Regions from separate parts of the Micromonospora sp. NPDC047670 genome, predicted to be linked through region 2. Evidence: riboswitches for the same ligand, from Rfam matches in the RefSeq annotation. Region 2 holds a riboswitch; the other holds the start of a gene.
The links. A riboswitch is a leader RNA that binds a small molecule or an ion and turns the genes downstream of it on or off. The one in region 2 is predicted to bind thiamine pyrophosphate.
Positions count from the first base shown of each region.

Region 1: linked by a shared signal. The riboswitch ahead of ACGF7U_RS29675 (ECF transporter S component) and the one ahead of thiE (thiamine phosphate synthase) in region 2 are both predicted to bind thiamine pyrophosphate.

Region 1 is NZ_JBIDDA010000020.1:85,680-89,883, reverse strand. It holds gene ACGF7U_RS29690 (alpha/beta fold hydrolase) at 1-326, opposite strand, end outside; gene ACGF7U_RS29685 (TIGR03943 family putative permease subunit) at 357-1,103, opposite strand; gene ACGF7U_RS29680 (permease) at 1,100-2,149, opposite strand; TPP riboswitch at 2,295-2,400, shown strand; gene ACGF7U_RS29675 (ECF transporter S component) at 2,473-3,063, shown strand; gene ACGF7U_RS29670 (ABC transporter ATP-binding protein) at 3,181-4,204, shown strand, end outside.
Region 2 is NZ_JBIDDA010000004.1:157,549-161,752, reverse strand. It holds gene ACGF7U_RS11815 (ABC-F family ATP-binding cassette domain-containing protein) at 1-331, shown strand, start outside; gene ACGF7U_RS11810 (aldo/keto reductase) at 613-1,557, shown strand; TPP riboswitch at 1,800-1,908, shown strand; gene thiE (thiamine phosphate synthase) at 1,903-2,529, shown strand; gene thiO (glycine oxidase ThiO) at 2,523-3,683, shown strand; gene thiS (sulfur carrier protein ThiS) at 3,674-3,874, shown strand; gene ACGF7U_RS11790 (thiazole synthase) at 3,879-4,204, shown strand, end outside.

The sequences.
Region 1 (4,204 bases), on a different contig from region 2:
CGGGCCGCCAGGTCCCAGGCCACCATCGCGCCCCAGTCGTGCCCCACCAGGTGCGCCGCGTCGACGCCCAGCGCGTCCAGCACGGCCATCGCGTCGGCCGCCAGCTCCGGCATCCGGTACGCCTCGACCGCCTCGGGCCGCGCGCCGGGCGAGTAGCCGCGCTGGTCGAGCGCGTACGTGCGCAGGCCGGCGGCGTGCAGGGCCGGGACCACGTCGTCCCACTCCCCGCTGTGCTGCGGGAAGCCGTGCAGCAGCAGGACGGGCGCGCCGCCCTCCGGACCGCCGACGCGTACGTCGAACGTGAGGCCCCGGGCGTCGATCCGCATGATCGCCAGCCTACCCAGGGCGGGCGCGGGTCACTCGTACTGACGTCGGGGCACGGGCACCTGCCGCCAGGACTCCACGTCCAGGTACGGGATCTCGGCGTCGTTGACCGGGTCCCGGGCGATCCGGTCGCTGTAGCGGCCGGTCACCTCGATCCAGGTGTCGTCGGCGAGCCCCTCGGGCACGGCGCCGGTCAGGCCCAGCTTGACCGGCCGCCCGTCGGCGGCGCAGCAGGAGAGCACGATGCGGGCCAGCAGCGGCCGGCCGTCGGGGCCAGTGGTGACGAAGCCGGTCAGCCGGACCCGGCGTTGCCCGATGGAGGCGCCCCGGTCGAACAGCGCCCGGGAGGCGTAGTCGAGCACGGTGACCTGCGCCGGGTCGCCGGCGGGCAGGGGCGGGTAGTCGGAGGGTTGCTGCCGGGCGGAGAGCGCGGTGCCGGCCTGCCCCGCCGCGTACGAGCCGAGGGCGGGCGGGGCGACCAGGAGCAGGCCCAGCACCGGCAGGATCAGCAGCCAGCCCACCCGCGGCTCGTGGTGGCCGTGCCCGTCGTGGTCGGCGTCGTGCCCGTCGGCCGACGGGGGCGCGCCGGTGCGCCGCAGGAGCGGGCGCAGCTCGTACCAGAGGGTCATGACCGCGGCGACCACCAGCAGCAGGCCCGCGGCGACGAGGAAGGGACGCAGCCCCTCCTTGACGTAGCGCAGGTGCAGGTCGGTGAGGCTGGCCCGGACCACCGCGCCCCCGAGCAGCAGCAGGACGACGGCCTGCGCCTGCCGGTTCACAGCAGCACCGCCCCGGTCGCGGCGGCGACCGCCACGGCCACCGCGAGGGTGGCGGGGGCGAACCGCAGCGCGAACCGCCGGCCGAAGACGCCGGCCTGCATCGCGATGAGCTTGAGGTCGACCATCGGCCCCACCACCAGGAAGACAAGTCGGGAGGTCAGCGAGAACTGCGACAGCGAGGCGGCGACGAAGGCGTCGGCCTCGGAGCAGAGGGAGAGCAGCACCGCGAGCACGGCCAGCGCGAGCACCGAGAGCACCGGCTCGTCGGCGAGGGTCTGCAACCAGCGCTCGGGCACGACGACGTTGATCGTGGCGGCGGCCGCCGCGCCTATCACCAGGAACCCGCCGGCGTGCGTGACGTCGTGCCGGACCGCCGCCCAGAACGCCCGCCCGCGCGAGCCGTCGTCCAGCTCGGGCCGGCGGGGCAGCCGGATCCAGTCGGCCCGGCCGAGGCGCAGCCACAGCCAGCCCATGACCATCGCGACGACGAGGCTCGCCACGCCGCGGCCGAGAACCATCTCCGGGTCGTCGGGGAACGCCACCGCGGTGGCGGTGAGCACGATCGGGTTGATCGCCGGGGCGGCGAGCAGGAAGGCCAGCGCGGCGGCCGGGGTGACCCCGCGCCGGATCAGCGACCCGGCGATCGGCACCGAACCGCACTCGCAGCCGGGGAGCACCACGCCCGCCGCGCTCGCCACCGGCACCGCGAGCGCGGGGTGTCGCGGCAGCGCCCGGGCCCAGAACGACCGGGGCACGAAGACCGCGATCACCGCGGAGAGGACCACGCCGAAGACCAGGAACGGCACCGCCTGCACCATGACCGAGACGAAGACGGTGGTCCAGGTCTGCAGCCGGGGCGCGGACAGTGCGCGGGCGATCGGTTCCCGGAAGACGACCAGCAGGACCAGCAGGCCCGCGAGCACCTCGACGGACCCGGGCCGCCAGGCTCCGCCGCCCGCCGGCTCCGTCGGCGGTACGTCCGGCGCGGCCGCGCCGACCGCCCCCCGCCCGCCTTCGGGCGCCCCGCGGTCAACCTCGGATGTCACGTACGTGCCCCTCTGCCGCTTGTGCCGGTGGCCGCCCGGAGACTACCGGCCGGAATCGACGGGGTCGATCGAACGCGCGGGTGACCTGCGAAAAGATCACTTTGCTCGATGATCTTCAAAGGTGTTAGCGTCGGCGCGACAACTTCACATCCGACAGGGGAGCGCACAGCGCTGAGAGTGCGGGCACCGCCCGCAGACCCTCGAACCTGATCTGGGTAATGCCAGCGCAGGGAGTTCGGTCGACCTCCAGCCGCGTCGACGTCCGGCACACCGGGCGCGGCGTGCGTCTTCTCCTGGTTCGCGTTCAGGACTGGGAGCACATCATGCGAGACAACACGACCACCCGGTGGCGCACACTCGACGTCGTCGTCGCCGCGGTGATCGCGGTGGCGTTCGGCGTCATCTTCTGGGCCTGGGGGCTGCTGTGGCGGGCCGTCGACCCGGCGTTCGCGTTCTTCCCGGCCGGCCAGGCGATCATGTACGGCGTGTGGCTGGTCCCGGCCGTGCTCGGCGGCCTGGTGGTCCGCAAGCCCGGCGCGGCGCTCTTCTGTGAGGCGGTGGCCGCGACGGTCTCCGCGCTGCTCGGCTCCGAGTGGGGCGGCATCACCATCGTCCAGGGCCTGATCCAGGGGCTCGGCGCCGAGGTGGCGTTCGCCGCGTTCCGGTACCGCTCGTTCCGGCTGCCCACCGCGCTGCTCGCCGGCGCGCTGACCGGCCTGGGCGCGGCGCTGTTCGACTTCTTCGTCTGGAACGTCGACTACGCGCTCGGCAGCTACCGGATCCCGTACGCCCTGCTCACCGTCGTCAGCGCCACGGTCGTCGCCGGCGCCGGCGGGTGGGCGCTCACCCGCGCCCTGGCCGGCACGGGCGCCCTGGACCGTTTCCCCGCCGGCCGCGAACGCGCCGCCATCTGACCCGCGCCCACCGAACCGACCCGACGGAACCGCGTTGACCATGAGGTTGTCGCCCGCACCCGCCGCGTCGAACGGCGACAACCCCGCCGTCGGCGGGCGGGAGAGGGTGTGCCGAACATGGGAGCGGTGACGCTGCGGGGGTTCGGGTGGCGGCACGCCGGTCGTCGGGCATGGGCGGTGCGCGGGGTGGACCTGCGCGTCGAGGCCGGTGAGCGGGTGCTGCTGCTGGGGCCGTCGGGGGCCGGCAAGAGCACCCTGCTCGCCGCGCTGGCCGGATTGCTGCCGGAGGACTCGGGCGAGCAGGAGGGCACCGTCGAGATCGACGGGCTCGACCCCCGCAAGGGCCGGGAGCGGGTCGGCATCGTCTTCCAGGACCCGGAGACCCAGCTCGTGATGGCCCGCAGCGGCGACGACGTGGCGTTCGGATTGGAGAACCGCGGGGTTCCCGCCGACGAGATCTGGCCCCGCGTCGACGAGGCGCTGGCCCGGGTCGGCTTCCCGTACCCGCGGGACCGGCCCACCGCCGCCCTCTCCGGCGGCGAGCAGCAACGCCTCGCCCTGGCCGGGGTGCTGGCCCTGCGTCCCGGGCTACTGCTGCTCGACGAGCCGACCGCCAACCTGGACCCGGCCGGCGCCGCGCTGATCCGGGCGGCGGTGGCCGGCGCGCTGGACGCCGACACCACGCTGATCCTGGTCGAGCACCGGGTCGCCGAGGCGCTGCCCCTGGTCGACCGGGTGGTCGTGCTCGAACCGTCGGGCGGCGTCCGCGCGGACGGCACACCCGAGGCCGTCTTCGGCACGCACGGCGACGCGCTCGCCGCCGAGGGCGTCTGGGTGCCCGGCCGCACCGTGCCGCCCCGCCACGCCGCCGCGCCGGCCGGCGACGTGCTGCTCACCGCCGACCGGCTCGGCCTGCCGCCCCGGCTGGCCGCCGTCGACCTGGCGGTACGCGCCGGCGAGACGCTCGCCGTGCTCGGCCCGAACGGGGCCGGGAAGTCCACCCTCGCGCTGCTGCTCGGCGGGCTGCTCAAGCCGGGCGCAGGCCGGGTCGCGGCGACGGCGGCACTGGCCGGCGCCGACGCCCGCACTCCCCCGCACCGCTGGCGCGCCCCGGCGCTGGCCCGCCGCATCGGCTCGGTCT
Region 2 (4,204 bases):
CCGGCACGCGGCGATGGCGGCGCTGAGCCGCTACGAGCTGGCCGGGCAGGGCGACCAGCGCTTCGGCACGCTCTCCGGCGGGCAGCAGGCGCGCTTCCTGGTGCTGCTGCTGGAGCTGTCCGGCGCGACGCTGCTGCTGCTCGACGAGCCCACCGACAACCTCGACCTCGCCTCGGCCGAGGCGTTGGAGGCCGGGCTGACCGCGTTCGAGGGCACCGTGGTGGCGGTGACCCACGACCGCTGGTTCACCCGCTCCTTCGACCGGTTCGTGCTCTTCCGCGGCGACAACGAGGTGGTGGAGACCCCGGAGCCGGTCTGGGACGTGGCGTGATCCCCGCCGACCTGGCCGACCGCCTCTGCGCGGTCGGCGGGGGTCGTCGCGGTGGCTGGTCGACGAGGAGGGCATTATCGCTTCCGCCGGGCGGCTGCCGGGCGCCCCGCCCGACTTCGCCCGGCGGTCACACGCGCTGCTCGGCGCTGTCGGGCACACCCCGGACGAACCCGCCGCCACGCTCTCCGCCGCCCGTCGACTCGTCGCCGACGTGCTCGACTGAACCCGAGGTACGCGGCGCGGGCCGGGCCGGCCGGCATAGGGTTGATCTCGTGACTGAGATGACCTATCGCCGGCTGGGCGACTCCGGGCTCGTGGTGTCCGTGGTCGGCATCGGCTGCAACAACTTCGGCCGCAAGCTCGACCTCGACGGCACCCGGGCGGTGGTCGACGCCGCGCTCGACGCCGGGATCAACTTCTTCGACACCGCCGACATCTACGGCGAGCCGCAGGGCGGCTCCGAGGAACTGCTGGGCCAGGCGCTCAAGGGCCGGCGCGACGACGTGGTCGTGGCCACCAAGTTCGGCATGGACATGCACGGGCTCAACGGCCCGGACTTCGGCGCCCGGGGCGCGCGGCGCTACATCGCCCGGGCCGTGGAGGCGTCGCTGCGCCGGCTCGGCACCGACCACATCGACCTGTACCAGATGCACGAGCCCGATCCCGGCACCCCGATCGACGAGACGCTCGCCGCGCTCGACGATCTGGTCCGCGCCGGCAAGGTGCGCTACCTGGGCAACTCCAACTTCGCCGGCTGGCAGATCGCCGACGCGGACTGGGTGGCGTCGTCCAACGGCCGGTCCCGGTTCATCAGCGCGCAGAACCACTACAGCCTGCTGGAACGCTCGGTGGAGACCGAGGTCATCCCCGCCTGCGAGCGGTTCGGCCTCGGCATGCTGCCGTTCTTCCCGCTGGCCAACGGGCTGCTCACCGGCAAGTACAGGCGCGACCAGGCCCCGCCGGCCGGCAGCCGGCTCGCCGGTGGCGGCCGCTACGCCCAGCGCCTCGCCGCCGCCGACTGGGACACCATCGAGGCGATCGAGGCGTACGCGGCCGAGCGAGCGCTGTCGATGCTCCAGGTGGCGATCGGCGGGCTGGCCGCCCAGCCGGCGGTGACGTCGGTGATCGCTGGCGCCACCACGCCCGAGCAGGTGCGGGCCAACGCGGAGGCGGGCGCCTGGCAGCCCACCGACGAGGACCTCGACGCCCTGCGCGCCATCCTCTGAGCCACGCCGGCAGGGCCTCGACACCGCGGCCCGGTGTCGAGGCCCTTCCGCCGCCCGCACGTCGCCGCCGCGGAAGGGGCGGAACGCCGGACGGCGCGGAACCCGTGCGGCGGAGGGTATCCCGACAGCATGGCGTAACCGAACCCTCACCCGCCGCCCCGATCGTCGGGATCGGACGCTCGATGTGAAATCCGCGTTCCGCCCTTGGCGGATCCGGCGATCCGTCGTACGGTGACACGCGCAAGTGACCCACGGGAGCCCGGTGCACCGGGCTGAGAGGGGGGCTGAGAGCCCCCGACCGTCGAACCTGATCCGGGTAATGCCGGCGCAGGGAGGAGTGTTGCCGTGCCGTCCCTGGGGCGACTGCATCTCATCACCGACACCCGACCCGGGCGGGATCCGCTGACCGTGCTGCGGGCCGCCCTGCCGGTGGCCCGCGCCGAGCTGGTCGTACAGGTCCGCGTCACCGACGACGCGACCGACCGGGAGGCGTACGACCTGGCCCGCCGGGCGCTCGCGCTCTGCGCCCGGTACGACGCCACCTGCCTGGTCAACGACCGGCTGCACGTGGCGCTGGCGGTGGGCGCCGCCGGCGGGCACGTCGGCGCGGACGACCTGCCGGTCGGGGCCGCCCGCCGGGTGCTCGGCCCCGCCGCCGTGCTCGGGGCCACCGCCCGCGAACCGGGGGCGGCCGCCGAGGCGGTCGCCGCCGGGGCCAGCTACCTGGGCGTGGGCCCCTGCCACGCCACCGACACCAAGACCGGCCTGCCGGCGCCGATCGGCCCGGCCGGGGTACGCGCCGTCGCCGAGGCGGTGGCCGTGCCGGTCATCGCGATCGGTGGGGTGACCGCCGCGAACGCACCCGCGCTGCTGGCCGCCGGGGCGTACGGGGTGGCGGTGGTGGGGGCGCTGTCCGGGGCGGCCGATCCGGCCCGGGCAACAGCGGAGCTGCTGGGAGCGCTGGGGTGCTGAGCCGACCGGACGTCGCCGTGGTGGGGGCGGGACCGGTCGGGTTGGGCATCGCCTGGCGCTGCGCGGCGCGCGGGCTCCGCGTCGTCGTACACGACCCCGCCCCGGGTTCCGGCGCGTCCCACGTCGCCGCAGGGATGCTCGCCCCGGTCGCCGAGGCGTACTTCGGTGAGCACGAGCTGACCGGACTGCTGACCGCTTCCGCCGCCCGCTGGCCGGCCTTCGCCGCCGAGCTGACCGCCGCCACCGGCGCGGACATCGGCTACCGGAGCGAGGGCACCCTGATGGTCGGGCTCACCGCCGACGACCTGGCCGAGGCGCGGCGGCTGTGGGCGTACCAGCAGGGGCTCGGACTGCCGGTGACGCCGCTGCGCCCCTCGGCGCTGCGGGACCGCGAGCCGGCGCTGGCGCCCCGGGTGCGCGGCGGCGCGTTCGCCGCCACCGACCACCAGGTCGACCCGCGTCGGCTGGTGCCGGCGCTGCGGGTGGCCGCCGAGCGGGCCGGCGCCGCGCTGGTGCCGACGGCCGTGCGCCGACTGTCCGACGTGGACGCCCGCGTCACGGTGGTCGCGGCCGGCTGCGGCGCGGCGGCCCTGACCGGGTTGCCGGTGCGGCCGGTGAAGGGCCAGGTGCTGCGGCTCCGCGCGCCCGGCGGCGTCGCGCCGGGCTTCCGGCACGTCATCCGGGGGTACGCCGACGGCGAGCACGTCTACCTCGTCCCTCGCCACGACGGGGAGGTGGTGGTGGGCGCGACCGTGGAGGAGCGCGCCGACACCGACGTCTCCGCCGGGGCGGTGCTGCGCCTGCTCCGCGCCGCCGTCGACCTGCTGCCGGAGTTGGCGGAGTACGACCTCATCGAGGCGATCGCCGGCCTGCGCCCGGGCACCCCGGACAACGCCCCGATCCTCGGCCCGCTGCCGGACCGGCCGGGCGTGCTCGCCGCGACCGGGCACCACCGGCACGGCATCGTGCTCACTCCCGTCACCGCCGACCTGATCGCCGACCTGGTCGTCACGGGGGCGGCGGACCCGCTGCTCGCCCCCTTCACCCCGGACCGGTTCGCGCCGGCAGCCACCGTCGCGACGGCGGCCCCGGCCGTCGACGGTCGGACCGGGCCCGGAGCGTCCGCACCCGAGGAGGAGCACACGTGGAACTGACGGTGAACGGCGTCGGGCGCAGCCTGCCCGGCGGCTCGACGGTGGCGGACCTGGTCCGCGCGGTCACCGACCAGCAGCGCGGCCTCGCCGTCGCGGTCAACGGGGAGGTCGTGCCGCGTACGGGCTGGCCGGCGACGGTGCTGCGCGACGGCGACCGGGTCGAGGTGCTCAGCGCCGCCCAGGGCGGGTGACGCGGTGAGCTTCGACCTGGGCGGCGTGAGCTTCACGTCCCGACTGATCCTCGGCACCGGCGGCGCGGCGAACCTGCGCGTGCTGGAGGACGCGATCCGCGCCTCCGGCACCGAGCTGGTCACCCTGGCCCTGCGCCGGGTCGACACCGCCCCCGGCACGGCGGGCGGCCTGCTGGACCTGCTCGACCGCTGCGGGGTGCGGCTGCTGCCGAACACCGCCGGCTGCTACACGGCGGGCGAGGCCGTCAAGGTCGCCCACCTGGCGCGGGAGGCGTTCGACACCGACTGGGTGAAGCTGGAGGTGATCGGCGACGAGCGCACGCTGCTGCC